2 regions of the Paenibacillus baimaensis genome follow, and region 2 is predicted to be linked to the other one. Evidence: riboswitches for the same ligand, from Rfam matches in the RefSeq annotation. Region 2 holds a riboswitch; the other holds the start of a gene.
The links. Region 2 has a riboswitch for ZMP and ZTP ahead of OB236_RS22710 (DJ-1/PfpI family protein). Riboswitches for the same ligand answer to the same signal wherever they lie in the genome.
Positions count from the first base shown of each region.

Region 1 (6,932 bases), on a different contig from region 2:
AATGATAGGTTTAACCTCTCTCGTATCGGTGCATACTGTTACTAGAAAACAAGACGCAGCGAAACGCGAGAGGGAAGGTATCATTCATGAGAAAAAACAACGGTTACCGCCATCATATCTATGTTATATTTGCACTCATCATCCTGATTTGCAGCTGGGAAGCCAATCTTCAGTCCTCTATCATTTTGGCATCAGGAATAGGTTCTGAGGCAGAACGGACGAATGGAGCGGGTAGTATTCCTCAGGAATCGATCCGTCTGCGGATTTTGGCCAATTCCGATTCACCGGCTGACCAATGGATCAAGCGCGAGGTGCGTGATGCCATTATCGAAGAAATGCAGCAGTGGGTTACTGAGCCGCAGGGTATGGAAGCAGCTCGTGCTGCTGTTCGTGCCCATTTACCAGAGCTGGATAGAATCGTTGGCAAGACTCTGGGCCAATATGGATTCACTACTCCTTATCAGGTGGAGCTGGGAGTTGTACCTTTCCCTGCAAAAATGTACGGGAGTCAAATTTACCCTGCTGGCGATTATGAAGCGCTTCGTGTATCGATTGGGGCGGCAGAGGGGCAAAATTGGTGGTGCGTGCTATTCCCTCCGTTATGCTTTGTTGATTCTGAGGTTATTGCCAAACCATCCAAGGAACTCGCTGCAGACGTTGGATCACCTGCTTTGAAGGTGGGACAAAAGACTTCGACAGATCTAAAGTCTGAAGGAAAAAGCAGTCCGTCGGACAAGCTTGTTCAGTCTCAGACTGAAGCAGTACAGCCAGAGATTCATTTCTTTCTGTGGGATTTACTGAAGAAGATATTTGCTTAAAAGATCAAAAACAGGGCAAGCCCTTGAGACCAAATAGATATTATGATGAATACATGCAGGAATTTTGAACCATGAACAATGGATCCTGCACAGATTGGAGGCCTATGCGATGACAAAATTATGGAAAGCTACTGGCGACGATCTGGAGCTCGAGGAGCTGACAGAGCCCGCGCGAATTCTTCGCGAAGGTGGGTTGATCGCGTTTCCTACGGAAACGGTATATGGCCTTGGTGCCGATGCCCGGCAGACAGATGCGGTCAATAAGATTTTCATGGCAAAAGGACGGCCCTCAGATAATCCGCTTATTGTACATATTGCAAATCGGTCTCAAATGGCAGGGCTGGCAGCTCCTCCGGATGAGACTGTTTCGCGTTTGCTGGATCTTTTTTGGCCTGGGCCTCTGACAGTCGTTCTTCCTATCAAACCAGGCGTTCTCTCACCTCTGGTCACAGCAGGCCTGTCTACGGTTGGGCTGCGTATGCCGGACCACCCGGTCGCCTTGCAGCTGCTTAGGGCTGCTGGCTGTCCAGTAGCAGCCCCCAGTGCGAACAGCTCAGGGCGGCCAAGCCCTACAACAGCCGCACATGTGTACGATGATCTGGCCGGTCGAATTGACGGTATTGTGGATGGGGGGGCTACAGGCGTTGGTCTGGAATCCACAGTGGTCGAATACACAGCGCCGATCGGGGATGGAGGAGGCGTGCTTCATATTTTGCGGCCAGGTGGTGTATCGGCTGAGCAATTGATTATGGCGCTGCCTGGCATCGAGGTGCGCGAAGCCTCTGTACACCCGGATTCATCCTTAGCGCCACGCGCCCCTGGGATGAAGTACGCGCACTACGCGCCTCGCGGTGCGATGACCCTCGTTCAGGGCAGCGCTCCTGAACAGGTGCTCGCTCGCCTCCAGCGCGAGCTCGACCAAGCCCACGCACGCGGAGAGCGTACAGGCGTACTCACTTATCGTGAGCACGCCGATGCACTGCGCGCGGATACGGTTGTCGCCTGCGGAAGCCTGGGCGACCTTGAATCCGTTGCGCACGGGCTGTACGCCGCGCTGCGCCAATTCGATGAAGCCGGCGCGGACTTCATCGTAGCCGAAGCCTGCCCCGAATCGGGTATCGGGGCCGCTATTATGAACCGGCTGCGCAAAGCGGCAGCCAACCGTATTATCCACGTGTAGCAGCAGCCATAAGTCCAAACCCAGTCATGATTCTCTACTTGTCCGCATATGTTGATGAAGAACAGGACAGGGGGTCGACAGGAGATGGACTGGGCGTCACCACTGATGGTGGGGCAATTCATAACCATACTGGTCATGGCAGTAGCCTTAGGTCTGGATGCGTTATCGCTGGGTATCGGAATCGGGATGAAGGGCATTCGAAAGTGGGATATCCTCAAGCTGAGCCTGATGATTGCGGTATTCCATATGGTCATGCCGCTTGCGGGTATGTTTATGGGCAGCTATATGGGTTCGTTATTAGGTGGAGTAGCGACGATAGCAGGAGGCATCCTGCTTGTGATTCTTGGTATACATATGATCTACAATTCCTTGAAAGGGGAGGCGGCGAAATCCGTTGATCATAAAACCTTTCTGGGCATGCTGCTGTTTGCGATTAGTGTCAGCATCGATTCATTCTCCGTCGGCGTATCGCTGGGCATGTTTGCCGGTGACCGTGCGCTGACGGTACTGATGTTCGGTACGGTAGGTGGAGTCATGTCCATTACCGGATTGATGCTTGGCCGTAAAGCGGGACGTTGGGTCGGAGAGTACGGGGAAGCCGTAGGTGGAGTCATTCTGCTGGCATTCGGTGCACGCTTTTTATTATGAATCGGATTCAGGGCTACAGCTACATATCCATTTTTACGTCGTTTTGAGGTACAATAGGAATAGGGCTCAACAGCCAATCATCATAGAGGAGAAAGGCGGGGATTTCTAATGAACCGAATATTGTTTGTGTGTACCGGGAATACGTGCCGCAGTCCGATGGCAGAAGGTATGCTTCGCGCGATGTTGAAAGAGCAGGGGATGAATCACATAGAAGTCCGTTCGGCCGGGACCTCAGCGGGTGATGGCTATCCTGTTTCCACTAATGCAGCAGTTATATTGCGGGAAAAAGATGCTTTGCAGGCGATTAGCTCTTCCTCATTAACAGGATCTTTGCTGGATTGGGCAGATGTGGTGCTCACCATGACCACGAGTCACAAGCAGCAAGCGATCCAGCGTTTCCCGGCATTCGTAGACAAGATGCACACACTCAAAGAATTTGTGAGTGATGATCCTTCCGCTAAAGCGCGTATGGACGAGTTGGCTGCGTTGATTGCTGAGCTTCAGTTCAAGCAGTCTTTATCCCAGCAGGTGACGATGGAGGAACGAGCGAGAGTGAGACAACTGGAGCAGTCTTTGCCCGACTATGATATTGCCGACCCGTTCGGCGGATCTTTATCGCTATACAGACAGTGCGCAGCAGAAATCGAGGAATGCCTGCATCGGTTGGTACGACGTCTTAAAGCGTGAGATTTTTTGAAAAAAAGTTCAAGGAAATAGGTTTTTTTACGGCTTTACAGCCTTGATCATTTCCGTTATGATAAGAATAAGAAGCAGGACCTGATGTAACTGGCGACGAGTGGGGCTTACCACAATGGAGCATCGGGGCATACGGCCGGTCGCCTGGGCAAAGAGCATTGCAGTGCTGATAGTGGCATGCAGTATGCTCTTTTTTCGTTTAGGATTCACCATATTTGATTTCATTTTTCTGTACGCATTACGGTATAATGGACAAATTGGATGACAATCAAACTCATCATACGATAGTGTCCAGAAAACTTGTCAGGAGGCGCATCAAATGAAGATAGTAATAGGCTCTGATCATGCAGGCGTTCAGTTGAAGGATGGAATTATTAAGCTTGTGCAATCTTTGGGCCATGATGTGACAGACGTAGGCTGTCATAGCACGGATTCCGTGGATTATTCGGATTATGCGATCGAGGTTTGCAATAAGGTTGCCGCAGGAACGGCCGACAGAGGGATCTTGCTTTGTGGGACGGGAATTGGAATGACGATTGCAGCTAACAAAATCGCCGGCATTCGCTGTGCGCTTGTACACGATCTGTTTTCGGCCCAAATGACCCGTCAGCACAATGATTCCAACGTACTGGCAATGGGGGAACGTATTGTCGGACCGGGACTGGCTGAATCCATTGTGAAGGTTTGGCTCGAAACCGAGTTTTCCAACGGTGAACGTCACGTGAACCGCATTCACAAAGTAATGGAATTGGAAGACAAAGTCACTCCTCAATCGTAATCATTCGTACAGCTTGACGAAGGAGGCAACGGGGTATGGACATTCAGTCACAGGTAGAACAAGTGCTGCGTGAGCTGGTACAGGCAGGTAATATCCAGACAGGACAGCTGCTTGTGATCGGGACGAGTACGAGCGAGGTGATGGGTCATCACATTGGTACTTCAGGCACAGAAACGGCTGCCCAGCCTATCTTCGCTGCGATTGAAGCCGTTCGCGTCGAGGCGGGTTTTTACCCGGTATTTCAATGCTGTGAGCATTTGAATCGGGCGTTAGTCATGGAGCGTGCAGCGATGCTGGCTTACCGGCTGGAGCCGGTGTCGGCGATTCCCGTTCCGCGTGCAGGCGGCTCTATGGCTTCATATGCCTACAAGCATTTGCAGCAGGCCTGTCTCGTTGAAGCCGTGTCGGCCCATGCAGGCATAGATATCGGCGGAACGCTGATCGGGATGCATCTGAAGCCGGTCGCGATACCGCTGCGTCCCTCGATCCGGATCATTGGCCATGCCTCGGTGCAAATGGCCTATACCCGTCCGAAGCTCATTGGTGGTGCTCGGGCTGTATATGTGGTAGATGAGAGTTCTGCTGACAACGGATTTTGTGATTAAACCCAATTAACTATAATGTAGAAGCTTACGAAGTAAGTTTTCTGCGAAAATCTAAAGGAGGATTTTATTATGGAACAATTACGTAAGCAGGACCCCAAAATCGTGGAGGCTATGAATCTTGAAATCGGTCGTCAACGTGACAAAATCGAATTGATCGCATCGGAAAACTTCGTCAGCGAGGCGGTACTGCAAGCAATGGGTACGGTACTGACCAATAAATACGCTGAAGGCTACCCTGGCAGACGTTATTATGGTGGTTGTGAGTATGTAGACATTGTAGAGGACATCGCTCGTGATCGTGCCAAGGAATTATTTGGAGCCGAGCATGCCAACGTACAGCCGCATTCCGGCGCTCAAGCCAACATGGCTGTTTACTTGGCAGCTCTACAGCCTGGAGATACGGTATTGGGCATGAGCTTGGCTCACGGTGGTCACTTGACCCACGGCAGCCCGGTTAATGCATCCGGTATTTTATACAACTTCGTTTCCTACGGTGTTAGCGAAAGCGACTCCCGTATCGATTATAATGATGTGCGCAAAGCGGCATTCAAACATAAGCCTCGTATGATCGTAGCTGGTGCCAGCGCATATCCACGTACGATTGATTTTGAAGCTCTGGCGTCGATCGCTAATGATGTAGGCGCATTGCTCTTTGTTGATATGGCACATATCGCTGGTCTGGTAGCGGCTGGTCTGCATCCAAACCCGGTTCCACATGCACACTTTGTAACGACGACTACCCATAAAACACTTCGTGGTCCTCGCGGCGGTATGATCTTGTGCCGTAAACCATGGGCTGCTGCCATCGATAAAGCTGTATTTCCTGGTACCCAAGGTGGTCCTTTGATGCATATTATTGCTGCTAAGGCTGTATCCTTTGGCGAAGCTTTGCAGCCGGAATTCAAAACTTACGCACAAAAGGTTGTCAACAATGCCAAAGCATTAGCGGAAGCTCTAATTTCCGAAGGTATCGATCTTGTATCCGGTGGTACCGATAACCATTTGATGCTGATCGACCTGCGCAACACGAGCATCAGCGGTAAAGAAGCTGAGCACTTGCTGGATGAAGTTGGGGTTACGGTTAATAAAAATGCGATTCCTTTCGATCCAGCCAAGCCGATGGTAACCAGTGGTGTTCGTGTTGGTACTCCGGCTGCAACTTCCCGCGGTATGGATGAAGAAGCAATGAAAACTATTGCCAAGATCATTGCCTTGACTTTGAAAAATCCAACTGATGCTGCTGTACATGACAAAGTCCGCGGTATGGTTAAAGATTTGACTGCACAGTTCCCTTTGTATCCGGGCCTGTCCTACTAATACCTGATTATCAGGCTCGCCTCCTCAACTAACGAGTGCGATCTATAGACCATAGCCAAGAGGCTGGAGATGATGTAGAGATCTCCGGCCTCTTCATGATTTCAGGAAACGGCCTGGGACCACTCCGAAACTGAGCAGCGATTGACACGCCATGAACGCTCTTCGCATTGGCTTCTATGAGTTCGTACATGAATAGGAACGGTACATTCATTGCGTCCAGCCCGCCTTTTTACGCTGGAGCCTGACAGTCGCTGAGTCTGTCGTCAATGCGCGAAACTTGTTGGGATAACATCTCACAGGTGTGGTATAATAGACGAGATTTGGCGTAAAGGGGAATTGTTTATGGGAAAATTATTTGTGTGTGATCATCCGTTGATCCAGCATAAGCTTACGTACATACGGGATGAATCCACACTAACCAAAGATTTTCGCGAATTGGTAGATGAAGTATCGACACTGATGGCGTACGAAATTACAAGAGACATTCCGCTTGAAACCGTGCAAGTCAAAACACCAGTGACCACGACGGATTGCAAAGTGATTTCGGGCAGAATGCTGGGACTTATCCCGATTTTGCGTGCAGGACTTGGCATGGTAGATGGTATTCTGAGATTAGTACCCGCAGCCAAGGTAGGTCATATCGGCTTGTACCGTGATCCAGAGACACTTGAGCCTGTTGAGTATTATGTAAAGCTGCCTACCGATGTACAGGAACGGGAATTGATCGTGATAGACCCGATGCTGGCAACCGGAGGTTCTGCGAATGCAGCTATAACGGCGCTGAAGAGCAGAGGCTGCTCGCAGATCAAGCTGATGTGCCTCATTGCGGCGCCCGAGGGTATTCACGCTGTACAGCAAACGCATCCCGATGTGGATATATATGTAGCAGC
Region 1 covers NZ_JAOQIO010000036.1:130,727-137,658, reverse strand. The annotation lists gene spoIIR (stage II sporulation protein R) at 87-818, shown strand; gene OB236_RS12750 (L-threonylcarbamoyladenylate synthase) at 928-1,998, shown strand; gene OB236_RS12745 (manganese efflux pump MntP) at 2,083-2,646, shown strand; gene OB236_RS12740 (low molecular weight protein arginine phosphatase) at 2,755-3,333, shown strand; ZMP/ZTP riboswitch at 3,419-3,499, shown strand; gene rpiB (ribose 5-phosphate isomerase B) at 3,662-4,120, shown strand; gene OB236_RS12730 (TIGR01440 family protein) at 4,156-4,725, shown strand; gene glyA (serine hydroxymethyltransferase) at 4,795-6,042, shown strand; gene upp (uracil phosphoribosyltransferase) at 6,385-6,932, shown strand, end outside.
Region 1: linked by a shared signal. The riboswitch ahead of rpiB (ribose 5-phosphate isomerase B) and the one ahead of OB236_RS22710 (DJ-1/PfpI family protein) in region 2 are both predicted to bind ZMP and ZTP.

Region 2 (6,932 bases):
GGTAAAATTGAGCTTGAGCGATCCCGTCTGCACACGGTACATCTCGCGGACCAGACTGCTGATAGGTCCAATAATGGTGCGGACAAAAAAATAGGAAGCAAGCAGGAACAAAGCCGTGCTGGCAGCCCCAATCCATAATGTCATGATAAACACCTTTTGCAAGGGTGCCGTAAGTGAATCATAGGGGATAATATGAATAACCTTAAATTGTGTAACCGGTGCCGTGAAATAAGTAATAAATGCCTTCTGTCCACGAATATCTTCCGTATATTCCCCAGATGCAAACCAACCTGTCTTATATAGATACGCCGGCTGATCAAGCCAATTTTGAATATAGGTTTCCCGATTGGCCGCGATAGCCCGGCTTTCATTGTCCAGGATAAGGAAATCTCCTTGTTCCTTCGTAGAGGATTCAAATAAATGCTGAAACAAGCTGCCTTTAAAAATAAAATAAATAACTTCCACATTGGTCTGACCAGCCATTTGATCAGGAATAGCCACCGCAGCTGTATTGATAAATTTTTCATGAATTTGCGAGATTTCATTTGGCTGAAGACCAAACAATTTAATCTGCCCCTTGGCTGCCAGGGATTTGTTGTACCAGAGGGATGTTCTCATCATGTTTTCATAATTCGTAATGGATGAGTTCGCGGAATAAACGCCTCCTCCACGATAGAAAAATACAACATCGATCAATTCATTCGTATATTGAAAATAGTTGTGTACCAGACCCTGCACCCGTTCGTGCTTCTTGATGCTCTCGTTCATACTCGCTTGTGCTTGCAGGTTATCAACAGCCTCAAGTAAAGTTTGATCTTTAAAAAAATAACCTACCGTATTCGTGATTTGACTCGCTTCCCGGTCAATGCCAACCGATACTTGCTCCAAGGTTCGTAATGTTTGTTGGGTTGATTGCTCGGTCACAATCGATTTGTAGCTCTGATAAGATACAATAACCATCGTAAGCAGCGGGATCATAACCATCACGATAAAACAGCCATGCATGATGGTCCTGATGCTTAAACGATGTAGAGGCATATTTTTTAGTAAAAAACGCGAGAACATATAAGCATCTCCTATCGATAATTGCCTTTGCTGCAAAATGACTTCACCAATCAGTAAAAAATCCTCACATAGGTAAGGATCCTCTACATGATTGTTTACTTATTATTCCCACAATTATCTGCTACTTTTACTTCTCAATTCTATTAGTGCAAATATTACAACTCCCCCGATTAAACCAATGGTTATTAGTGAAATTCCAATTAAATTCACTTTGAGTGGCTGCATAGTATTGTTACTTCGGATGAATTCATTATTAAATCGATCCAAAAAATAGAGATCGTTGTTATTAAAATTACATATACTTCTTTCGCTTTCCAATGCATACAAACTTTGTAAATCAGCAGATACTCCATTATCCGCATATCGACCAGATACCTTAGTTATATATAGACTGTCAGTTTCTGCTTTCCATACTGTCCCAGCAAACCATTCATTTTTTATCTCTACATGTAGAACATTGACTCTTTCTTTACAGTTACTTTCTAATAGAACGACTACTGCCCTTTTTAATTGAGTTTTAAGGATGAAGTAATCAATCTGATTATATAGATAACACAGAGGAAAGAACAAAATGACAAAGAGCATATAATATGCAATCAAATACTTCATGGATTTACGCATAATTTACATTCTCATCTCTCTCACTTCAGATTAAAGGTATATTTAACTCAAATTCAGAGTTGACCTCTCAAGATCATGGATCTTACTCCTAAGGGCACTGAATTCCTCCTCTGAATCGAAAATGATCTTTACTGGCGGCTACTCTACCTGCCTGCCCTTCACTAGATATCCCTGTTCGCCCCAAAAGCTTCTTTTCCTGCTTTTTCTCCTCATTCTTCGGTGAGTGATCCGTAATAACACAGCAAAATAGATGACTGAAATAGGAATTCGGACCTATTTACCCTCCTTTACAATTAATTAACATTTCTTATAACTTTAGTTACATGCGTTTTCGCACTAGCTTGACTAGTATAGTAATGAAAAATATTACTTTTTATTAAAAGCTCACTACATTTATAAGAAAAGAGGGTTCACATAACTCATGGTTTCAGAACACCAATCATCAGGTCTCAAAATGTTCGTTCAAAGCAAGTTGTTCACCAACTTTATTTTGCTCTGTGTTTTCTTAAACGCCATTGTTATCGGATTGCAGACTTATCCTTCCATTAATAGTGCATATGAATCTCTTTTTGAAAAATTTGATTTAATATTTTTAGGGATATTCACTTTGGAGGTTATCTTAAAAGTGATTGTGCACCGAAGAAAATATTTCAAAGATGGATGGAACTTATTTGATTTTATAGTTGTCGCGGCCAGTATCGCCTTCATGCAATCTCAATTTGTCAGTGTATTACGAATATTAAGGGTACTCCGGATCCTGAAGACGATCTCCTCTATCCATTCGCTGCGTCGAATCATTACATCCTTGTTTATGGCGATTCCTACTATTGGAAGTATCTCCTTATTGATGATTATTGTCTTTTATATTTATGGAGTTGTCGGCGCCACCTTCTTCGCGGAATTATCGCCGGTTTATTTTGGAGATCTGTCTGCGTCGCTGATTACCCTGTTCCAAATCGCTACTTTCGATGACTGGGCTAACATTTATCGGCCTATTGCGGAGAACAGTCCACTTTCCCTCGTTTATTTTGTTACGTTCATCTTTCTTGCCGTCTTCGTTATGCTGAATCTGGTAGTCGGTGAGATTGTTAATAATGCAGCCAATATTCCTGCAGATGTCGAGGAAGATATAGCCGGTATCGAAAAGGACGTGCATGATATTAAGGAAGACACATCGGAAATTCAACAGCTGCGGGACGAGGTTCGGGAGTTGAAATATTTGTTATTGGAAGAACGAAATGAACGTAATGAACGGAAATATAAATCAGTTAATTAATATAGAAAATGCGAACAAACTTGGGGAGGTTGTGGTATCGTGCAAGAAAAACTAATGAAAATCACAAAAAAACAGAAAACAGGATTGATCCTATGTGCTATTGTTATTCTGGCCATATACGTAGCTTTTACCGTTTATTTCGGTTTATTTATGTCAAACGCACGAGAACAATCGTTTTTGGATCACAAAAACCGTATGGATATCACTAAGGTAGAGGTTAAATATCCTCCTCAAAAACCTAACTTTAATGAGGTTAAGGTTGGTTCTTACCTGGAGAACATACATAATGTTTCTATTGCAGATTCGACATTTTCTGCCGATCTCTACATCTGGTTCTCATGGCTGGGTAATAAAGATCTGAATCCGGGTGAAACCTTTCAGGTTATAGGTGGAAAAATGGATTCAAAGGAACTTTCAAGCGAGCACTATTTAGATAATGGTAATAATTACCAGCGCTATAAAATTACCGTTACTTTAGATAAGGTTTTCGATACTACGCGTTTCTCACTTGAAGATCATATGCTTAATATCTATATTGAAGATAAGAAAAATGATGGAGGAGCATTAAACTATGTTGTGGATGACAACTCAGCCATCAGCTCCAGAGTGAAAATTCCCGGTTATCGTGTCACTAATTTTCAGAATGTGGTTAAACCACATGAGTATAAATCCACCTTTAGTTCGCCCAATGCAAACGGCTTAAACCGGGTATTCTCTCAATATGCGATAGCTATTTCAATGAATAGAATCGACTGGAGCTTTTATTTCAAAATATTTTTTCCGTACTTATTATCAGTTGCTCTGGGTTTAATAGTATTATGGACAAAACCGGATCTTATCGATGCACGAACAGGCTTAGGTGGCGCTTCATTCTTTGGCGTAGTTGCCAACGCATATGTTGTAAATTCCCTCGTTCCAGCAAACGGAGGCACCTTTGGACTCTTGGATGTCCTTACGTTATCGTCATTGATTTCGGTCTTTTTAATTGTGGTAGCATCCATTTTGTCCTATAACTTTTATAAAAGACAAGAGAAACCGGAATTATCGATGGTGTTCGATAAAGTGGTATTTTTCTCGATTACAGTCGGCTATTTATTGTTATCTCTTATTTTACCGTTCTGTACTTATTTGAATGCTTAATGGATCACAATTCGTAACCTTCGATCGACATTCGTAATAGAAAAGAGCAACCCACAAGTTTATAATGTAGATTGCTCTTTTCCTTATGAAACTTTAAATACTTATAAGCCCTATTATAATAAGCTTTGTAAACTCTCCTGCCAGTGGCTTCAATAAGCTGCGGCCTAGTATATGGAAAATTTACTATGCGTTTTATTCGTTAGGCATGTAAATATTAGATAAGTTTCCTGATCGATAGTACGGATAGTCCATCAGCTTTTGAACCTTTTTCGTCATATCCGCATTTGTTAAAGATTCAACAAGGTATAAGCCTAAATCAATAGAAGCTGAAACACCGCCACCCGTAAAAGTATCCCCGTCCCGTACTATGCGGGCTTTAATAACCTGTGAGCAATAAGGAGTCAACAATTCGTAGGCAGAAGGGTTCGTTGTAGCCATTTTCCCATGTAAGAACCCTGCGGCCCCTAAAAGCAATGCACCAGTACAGACAGATACTTTGTACTGTACATCGCGTGCACTTTGGATCCATGAAACGAATTCTGTATCATATTGCAGTTCTCTAGTGGGCATACCACCAGGAATAAATATCAAATCATAATCAGATAAATCTGGGTTAACATGCTTGATTTTAATCGTCATACCCCGATCGTCAGTAATTTCCTCTTTGTTCGAACAGAGATCCCACGTTACTCCCTCTTTGGCTTTTAGAATGCTTAACCAAGATACCGCTTCGTAAAAACCAACAAAATCTAACGTTGTCATCTTGTCAAACAGAATGTAGGCCATCTTCATCCCTAAGCACCTGACCTTTCATAATTTGAAATAAAAAAGCATCTGATCTAAGATCAAATACTTTGCCCAGGCGTACGGCTTATGAAATATGTGCTCCCTCGTAGTTACCTACGTTACGCCAGTGACACATACCAAATTATTCCTAAATCATTTATATCAGAAGCATTTGAATATTTCAACGATAAATTATGTTTCTTGGTGTTAATTATGTAATACTAATTCAATTTATCTCTCGTTATGTACCTCAAAGTTAGGCTTGGCACTTATTAATGTTACACTCGCATTCCCACCGTTTTTTCCATAGATTTGTTGCCGATAGTAGCTGTTTGGCATATAGGTAATATAGGATATAATGCCTGCGCTCATATCGCCTTTAGGGTGCAATTGTCCGGCAACCCAGTAATAAGTCTCTCCAGCTTGAAGAACTGTTTTGAAAGGGTTATAACCTCTTTTTATATTAAGATCTTGTTCATTTTGTCCGTTTTGGCTTTTGCTATATACGATGTGATCATCGCTTTCCTGTGGGATATAGCTATCCGATTTGTTAAACACGATACCTTCATTAGTTTTACTGCTCTCATCAATGGGGCTGATACTGATATGCGCCTTACCTCCATCAGAGTTATACAACCATGGATACGGTTCTGTTAGTTCTTGTTTTACTTTGGAATAGGAAATATAAGATTGAAGCGGAGCTGATATCTTTTGTAATTTATATCGATTCTCGTTTGAATCGTAAACCTTCCGATCGAACAGCATCCCTTCGGTTTCAGACCTGAATGGATCATAAGGGTCCTCTACATCTACAACGATAAACTCCAATAATTGTTCATGATATATGCCGTCTGCCGAATCCCACTTGCCTTTATGGATATCAATAGAGTCTATAAACTTTTCGGGAAAATATCTGGGCCACATCGTAAATACATTTGTCCCATGCCATAACACTTCAGCTCTCGACATCGCATGCTTATCAACAGGAAGAATTTCTCCTTGATTAAATGCGAGCATTCGACCAATACTTACTACTGCTTGTTCACGGGTCAGGGGAGAGCTAAGGGCAAGCTCGCCTTCCGCATCTACCCCGGTAAGTAAGCCACGCTTAGCAGCTTCAAATACTATTTTATTGTAAGTGTACTTCTTTTCGGCTTCTTCCACTTCCAGAACAATAGATTGTAGAAACTCTATGTACTTCGCAACCGCCTGTCCGTAAACAGCCTCAGAACGTAAGTAGCAGGTTTGAGACTTATCCTTTTCGACAATGCAGTAGGTCCCTTCCGTTTTATTGGCCTTGAACTTCGCAATTAAATCATTCTGATACATTCGCAGTTCTTTAATTAACTGGGGAACCTCCTTGACATCATTTATATTCCCGATAGCCATCCCTCTAAAATTCGGAAGGTTCTGAAGAGTTTTTAACTCATCAGGCTTCATCCTCATAATTTCCTGCTGAGATCGTTCCCTGGCAAGCATTCGATTTTTTTCAGCGGCTTGGGTTGCTCTGACCAAGGTTTGCGCAGCATCTCCGCGAATAATGGGACTTGACCAATCACTTCGATAATCATCATAATAGATTCCATCATTCCTGGCTGCATCGTAGTAAGGAAGAAACAACGAGGCATCGGATGGTTGTGTACGGATCGGAAGATTAAGCGCTCGTACAACCATGGTTAAAAACTCTTCTTCCGTTATGAGAGTATCCGGTTTGAAAGTACCGTCCGAATAACCGCTATCATTTGATGGTTCTGCTGAGACGGATTGAGAATGAATTAGGAACATGCTAATAAAAATAACTAGAGCTAACATTGTAGATAATAGTTTTTTCATATTCATTACAAAAATACTCCTTCTTTAAATTGATATTGTTTATATATCGGTTTTTTTCCAATAAATATGAATTCATATTTATTGATTAATCAATATCAATTAGTCCCACACGACTACCACTACGACAATGCTGATAATCAAGTTTTTTTGTTTTGTGCATCCATCAATCGAACCTCCTTTTTTGTGCTGTAACTTAGTCCAAAAGACTATA
Region 2 covers NZ_JAOQIO010000089.1:27,853-34,784, reverse strand. The annotation lists gene OB236_RS22730 (sensor histidine kinase) at 1-1,065, opposite strand, end outside; gene OB236_RS22725 (hypothetical protein) at 1,180-1,686, opposite strand; gene OB236_RS22720 (ion transporter) at 2,108-2,962, shown strand; gene OB236_RS22715 (hypothetical protein) at 3,002-4,102, shown strand; gene OB236_RS22710 (DJ-1/PfpI family protein) at 4,295-4,894, opposite strand; ZMP/ZTP riboswitch at 4,952-5,030, opposite strand; gene OB236_RS22705 (S-layer homology domain-containing protein) at 5,120-6,727, opposite strand.